DNA from 2 places in the Microbacterium sulfonylureivorans genome. Region 2 is predicted to be linked to the other one. Evidence: predicted binding sites of a transcription regulator. Region 2 holds the regulator's gene; the other holds the start of a gene.
What was found. The regulator LexA, encoded in region 2, represses DNA repair genes until DNA is damaged. The targets are predictions, from matches to a motif close to TCGAACANNTGTTCGA.
Positions count from the first base shown of each region.

Region 1 (3,415 bases), on a different contig from region 2:
CGCCTGCGGGCATCCCCTGGACCGTCATCGACCTCATCGACACCGAACTCGTCGGAAGGCCGTACGTCACACTCGCCGCGTCGAACGTGCTGGCGTTCGGCGCCGACCCCACCGGGCGTCGAGACTCGGCGAACGCGTTCGACCGGGCGATCGCGTTCGCGAAGAAGGCCGGGCTGATCGTGTACGTGCCGCCGGGCACGTTCCGCGTCGACCGCCACATCATCGTCGACGACGTGACCATCCGCGGTGCCGGTCACTGGTACACGAAGATCAAGGGATCCGAGGTCGCTCTCGACGAGCCCTCGGCGGACGGATCCACGCACACCGGAGTCGGCTTCTACGGAAAGGATGCCTCGGCCGGCGGCAGCCGCGACGTGCACCTGTCGGGCTTCGCGATCGAGGGAGACGTGCGCGAGCGCATCGACACCGACCAGGTCAACGGGATCGGCGGCGCCTTCCACGACTCGTCCTTCTCGGGCCTCCACATCCAGCACACCAAGGTCGGGATGTGGTTCGACGGGCCGATGTCCGATGTCGTGGTCGAGGACAACATCATCGTCGACCAGATCGCCGACGCGCTGAACTTCCACCTCGGGGTCACCGACTCGGTCGCGCGCAACAACTTCGTGCGCAACAGCGGAGACGACGGCCTCGCCATGTGGGCGGAGTCGAAGGGCGGCACGACGCCGACCAACGCGGGCAACGTGTTCGACCACAACACCGTGCAGACGCCCACGCTCGCGAACGGCATCGCGATCTACGGCGGCACCGACATCACGGTGTCGGGCAACCTGGTGGCCGACACCATCCGCGAGGGCAGCGCGCTGCACGCGGGGTCGCGGTTCGGAGCCCATCCGTTCGCGGGCACGCTGACCTTCCAGGACAACACGACCGCTCGCGCCGGCACGCGCGAGCTCAACTGGAACATCGGGCTCGGATCGCTCTGGATCTACGCCCTCGACGGCTCGATCTCCGGCATCCGCGTGACCGGCGACCACTACCTCGACAGCACCTACAACGCGATCATGCTCGTGTCGGAGTGGGGCGTGAAGGACCTGTACTCGCTGTCCGACGTGTCGTTCGCCGACGTCCGGATCGACGGCACGGGCACGTCGGTGCTGAGTGCCCGGATCGCCGGTGGTGCGTCGTTCGAGAACGTCGACGCCCGGAACGTCGGGGCGGTGGGCATCAACAACTGCGGAACGTTCCACTTCACGCCTGCGGGATCGGAGTTCTCGGTGACCGACCTCGGCGGCAACGACGGCGGCGGCACGACCGGTCCGTGGGCCGGCGCGTGGCAGCTTCCGAACACGATCACCTGCGACGACCGGCCGCCCGTGGTCGTGCCGCCGGCGCCCTCGCCATGGGTGCAGCCGTGACGCCCGGCTGAGTGAGCGAGCGGATGCCGCGTCCTGGCCGGGGCGCGGCATCCGGCGTTCTCGGGGGCGGGCATCCTGGGGGTGGGCGTCTCGGGGTGCGCGTTCGCGGGGGTGGGAGTTTCTGGGGTGGGGGTGGGGGTGGGTTCGGGTTCGGGTCGGGTTCGGGTTCGGGTTCGGGTTCGGGTTCGGGTTCGGGTTCGGGTGGAGCGCCTGCCGCGGCTCGGGGGGACGGGGCGTCGGCGGGGCTCGGGCTCGGGGGGACGGGCGTCGGCGGGGCTCGGGAGGAAGGGCCGTCGGCGGGGCTCGGGTGTACGGGCGTCGGTGGGGCTCGGGTGGACGGGCCGTCAGCGGGGCTCGGGCTCGGGTGGACGGGCGTCGGCGCGGCTCGGTGTGCTCCGCGCACCGGCTGCGTGTGCTCCGCGCACCGGGATGCCGATCCGCGTGTGCCGACGAATAGATCATCGCGACGGCGCCCGAGCAGGATCAATGTCGGAGGTATGTTCTAATCTCGAGACTATGAACCACCATCCCGAGCACGCGCCGGACGCGCCGGGCGAGTGGGTCGACTTCGTCGAGTGCGATGTGCCGGACGCGGTCGATCTCGTGGTGGAGGTCGCGTCGATGATGTCCGTCTTCGCCGCCCAGCAATTGGAACGGGTCGATGCGATGCGGCGCGAGGCGCTCGCCGATGCGTTCGGTCGGGGCGCGGGCGCGCGCGAGATCGTCGAGCGGGGAGTGCGCCTCGAGCTCGCGGCAGCGCTGCGGGTGACCGAGCACGCGGCCGGCGAGCTCATCTCGCGCGCGGAGTCCCTCGTGCATCGGTATCCGCAGATGCTTGCCGCGTTGAGCGGTGCGCGCACGACGGAGCGGCACGCGGCGATCTTCGTCGACGCGATGATCGGAGTCGAGCCCGAGTTCGCGGACCGGATCGTTCCCCGCGCGGTCGAACTGGCCGAGTCTGAGTCGGTCGGTCCGTTTCGGCGGTCTCTGCGGAAGCTGATCGAGACCGTGCGGTCGGAGACGCTCGACGAGCGCCATGAGGCTGCGCTCGAGAAGCGGCGCGTGATCGTCGATCCGGCCGACGACGGGATGGCGTGGCTGTCTGCGTTCCTCCCCGCCGTCGAGGCCCGGGCGATCCACTCCCGAGTGACCGCGATGGCGAAGGCGATCGCAGCGACAGACGACGAGGCGCGCTCGCTGGATCAGATCCGGGCGGATGTGCTGGGAGACCTGCTGGTCGAGGGCGAGACGACGGCTGTCCCTGCGGTGGCGCGCGGCATCAGGGCGTCTGTCGCCGTGACGGTGCCCGCACTGGCGCTGCTCGATCACGTCGCCGCCGGTGCGGAACCGCCGGTCGTCGAAGGCGTCGGACCTATCCCGCTCAGGACGGCACGAGACCTCTGCGCCGGCGCGGACGGCTGGATGCGCATCCTGACCCATCCCGAGACCGGGGCGGTGCTGTCCGTCGGCCGCGACCAGTACCGGCCGCCACCGGGGCTGCGCAAGATCGTGAAATGGCGCGCAGACCGGTGCATGGCTCCCGGATGCGGGATGCCGGCCTCCCGGTGCGAGATCGATCACACGATCGCGTGGGAGCACGGCGGATCGACCTCACTCGAGAATCTCGCGCCGATCTGCAAGGGGCATCACATCGTGAAGCACCATGGCGGCTGGGCCGTGCGCCAGATCGACGAGAGCGGTGGTGCGCTCGAATGGACGTCTCCCAGCGGTCGCCGATACCGCGTCGAGCCCGAACGGCGCGTGCCCACGTTCCGGCCTGCTGTCCATGGCGGTGCCGACCCACCGTGCTGACGGATCACGTCCGGGGGACGGCCATCCACCCGGGGACGGATCGACGCGGGACAGATCTGCTCGGGTATCGATCCGGCTGGGAGTGATCGACGCGGGGAGTGATCGAGCCGGGTGTCGATGCGGCTGGGAGTGATCGACGCGGGGAGTGATCGAGCCGGGTGTCGATCCGGCTGGGAGTGATCGACGCGGCTGGGAGTGATCGACGCGGGGAGTGATCGAGCCGG
Region 1 is NZ_RJAD01000003.1:243,580-246,994, reverse strand. It holds gene EER34_RS14645 (glycosyl hydrolase family 28-related protein) at 1-1,379, shown strand, start outside; gene EER34_RS14640 (HNH endonuclease signature motif containing protein) at 1,896-3,191, shown strand.
Region 1: EER34_RS14640 (HNH endonuclease signature motif containing protein) is a predicted target of LexA. The motif match lies at 1,869-1,884, and genes of this name have one in related genera.

Region 2 (3,415 bases):
CGTACCAGCCGGAGGGCGTCGACGAGGGCGGGGTCGGCCGCGAGATAGCCGACGCGCGCGCCCGCGAACGCGAACGCCTTGCTCATCGTCCGCGACACCACGAGGCGCTCGCGCCCGGGGAGCAGCGTGAGGGCGGAGCGCTCGTCGCGCGGAGCGAACTCGAAGTACGCCTCGTCGACGACGACGATCCCGTCGGTCGCGTCATAGGCGGCCTCGATCACGTCGAGGCCGAGCGGCGTGCCCGTCGGGTTGTTGGGCGCGCACAGGAAGACGACGTCGGGTGAGGCATCCGCGATCTGGGATGCCGCGTCCGCCGCATCGACGGTGTAGTCGGCCGCGCGCGAGCCGGCCACCCACCCGGCCCCGGTCGCCCGGGTGAGCAGCGGGTACATCGAATAGGTCGGCCCGAAGCCGAACGCGGTGCGCCCCGGCCCGGCGAACGCCTGCAGGACGTGCTGGAGCACTTCGTTCGAGCCGTTCGCGGCCCAGATCTGGTCGCGCGTCAGCCCGTGACCGAGGTACTCGGCGAAGCCCTCGCGAAGGGCCGTGAACTCGCGGTCGGGATACCGGTTGACGTCGCGGAGCGCGAGCGCGATCGAGTCCATGATGTCGTCGGCGACGACTTGCGGCACCGGATGCGTGTTCTCGTTGACGTTGAGCGCGACGGGGAGCGGAGCCTGCGGAGCGCCGTACGGCGTCATTCCGCGGAGGTCGTCGCGCAGGGGGAGGTCTTCGAGGCGTGGACTCACCTCTCCCATGGTAGAGGCGCAGCACGGGCGGATCGGCGGTGTGTCGACGCGCGGCGCGAGGCCGACTCAGGGAGCGGTGTGGTACTCCGCCGGGATCGCCAGGCTCTGTCCGGCCTGCAGGGAGACGCTGTCGAGTGCGTTGAGACGCACGAGCGCATCGACCACGTCGCGGGGATCGGCTGCGGGCGCGACCGCCTCCGCGATCGACCACAGCGTGTCGCCCGACGAGACCGTGATCGTCGTGAAGGACTCGATCGGGGCTCCGGCGTCGCGCGACGCGAGTGCGGAGCCGCCCGAGATCATCGCGAAGCAGACGGCCAGCGCGGCGGGCAGCGCGGCGAGGACCGCCAGCACGCGGCGACCGCGCACCGTCAGCCGCAGTCGCGTCGCCGGACGCGCGGCGCTCCGGAAGGATGCGCCCGTCAGTGCGGGTGTCGTGATGCCGATCGCGGTCATGATCTGCTCCTCCTGCTGGGGAGAGATTCGCACCCGCCGCTCGGCCGGGAGTGGGGGATGCGAATCTCTGTACCGAAGTTATCTTCGAACTATGGCGATGTCAAGGGACGTTTCGGGAGACGATCTCTCGAACGCGACACGCGGTCGCGGTGTTCCCCGAGAGCACCGAATCCGGATACGGTTTCGATACGAGAACCCCACCACGGGCCTCCGACATTCGAAGACCGCTGCACTCTCGAGAGCCCGAGCGCAGCGAGACAGGAGCCGGACATGAGCGACGCCACCGGGCGCGACAGGCCGCAGACGCGGCGGCGCAAGAGCCTGAGCGACAAGCAGCTGGCGATCCTCGAGGTCATCCAGCGGTCGATCGCCCGCCATGGCTATCCGCCGAGCATGCGTGAGATCGGCGACGCCGTCGGGCTCAAGTCCCTGTCGAGCGTGACGCACCAGCTCAACCAGCTGGAGCTGAGCGGCTACCTCCGGCGTGACGCCGGCAAGACCCGCGCGATGGAGGTCCTCATCGACCTGCCGGGCACCGCGACCGAGAACCCCGCCGACACGGCGCCCTCCGTCGGCGACGCGGCTCTGGTCCCACTCGTCGGGCGCATCGCCGCCGGCGTTCCGATCACCGCCGAGCAGCAGGTCGAAGAGATCTTCCCGCTCCCCCGTCAGCTCGTCGGCAAGGGCGACCTGTTCATGCTGAAGGTGTCGGGCGAGTCCATGATCGACGCCGCGATCTGCGACGGCGACTGGGTCGTCGTCCGCTCGCAGGCGACCGCCGACAACGGCGAGATCGTGGCCGCGATGCTGGACGGCGAGGCGACGGTGAAGACATTCCGCCAGCGCGACGGCCACACCTGGCTCCTCCCCCGCAACTCCGCGTTCGAGCCGATCCTCGGCGACGAGGCCGTCGTGCTCGGCAAGGTCGTCGCCGTCCTCCGCGCCGTCTGATCACCCCTCGCGGGTGAAACTTCCCGCAACGTCGTCGCCGTCCGCCAGAATGGGCGGCATGAGCGACATCGACACGGCGGACGCCCAGGCGCTCGCAGACCGCGTCCGCGAGCTGGAGTCCGAGAACGCCCGTCTCGCCGCGGAGGCTGCACCCGCACCGCGCTCCCGCCCCGCCGGAGGCCGATGGCGCACGGCCGTGTCCGCCATCTGCATCGTGGTCGCCGCCATCCTCGTGCCGGTCTCCATCGTCAGCGCGTGGGCGCGCGTCCAGCTGGTCGAGGAGGACGCGTTCGTCGCCACCCTCGCACCGCTGGTCGACGACCCCGCCGTCCAGGCGCTCGTCATCGACGAGACGATGGACGCCGTCACCGCGCAGGTCGACTTCCACGAGCTCACGTCTTCCCTGTTCGGGGGGCTGGCCGACATCGACGGCATGCCGCCGCGCGCCGCGCAGGTGCTCCAGATGCTGGAGGCGCCCGCCGCGGACGGCCTCGAGAACCTGGTCCACCAGGCGGTGACGCGCGTCGTCGAGTCGGATGCCTTCTCCGATGTCTGGGCGACCGCCACGCGCGCCGCGCACCGGGCGCTCACGACCGCGGCCACCTCCGACGGCGGCGGCCTCGTCGTCCGCACCGACGACGGTGTCGGCATCCAGCTCGGCGCCATCGTCGAGACCGTCAAGCAGCGCCTCACGGACCGAGGGGTCAGCGCGGCGCAGCTCATCCCCGCGATCGACCACGTCGTCATCATCGGCACGGGAGAGAACCTCGCGCTCATCCGCACCGGATACGCCCTGGCCACGACGCTCGGATGGTGGCTGCCCGTCATCACCCTCGTGCTGTTCGGGCTCGGCATCGCCATCGCACGTCGCCGCAGCGTCGCCGTGCTCGGCACAGGTCTCGGCATCGCGATCGGGGCCGGAGCCCTCGCCGCGACGCTGTCCATCGGCAACACCGCGATGCAGATCGTCGCGACCGACCTCGCGCTCTCGCCGTCCGCGATCGAGGTCATCTACGGTCAGCTGGTCGCCGCCATGGCGCAGACGGCCATCGTCCTCTCGCTGCTCGGCGTCTTCGTCGCCGTGCTCGGCTGGGCGATGGGCGGCTCGTCGCCCGCCCAGGGCGCGCGTGGCGCCGTCCACGGCATGAACTCCGCCGCTCGACGGCAGCTCGCGTCGCGCGGGTTCGACACCGGAGGCTTCGGCGGATGGCTTGCCCGCCACAAGGTGCTCGTGCGCACGATCATCGCCGTGCTCGCCG
Region 2 is NZ_RJAD01000001.1:33,207-36,621, forward strand. It holds gene EER34_RS00175 (histidinol-phosphate transaminase) at 1-758, opposite strand, end outside; gene EER34_RS00180 (LysM peptidoglycan-binding domain-containing protein) at 816-1,205, opposite strand; gene lexA (transcriptional repressor LexA) at 1,476-2,156, shown strand; gene EER34_RS00190 (hypothetical protein) at 2,215-3,415, shown strand, end outside.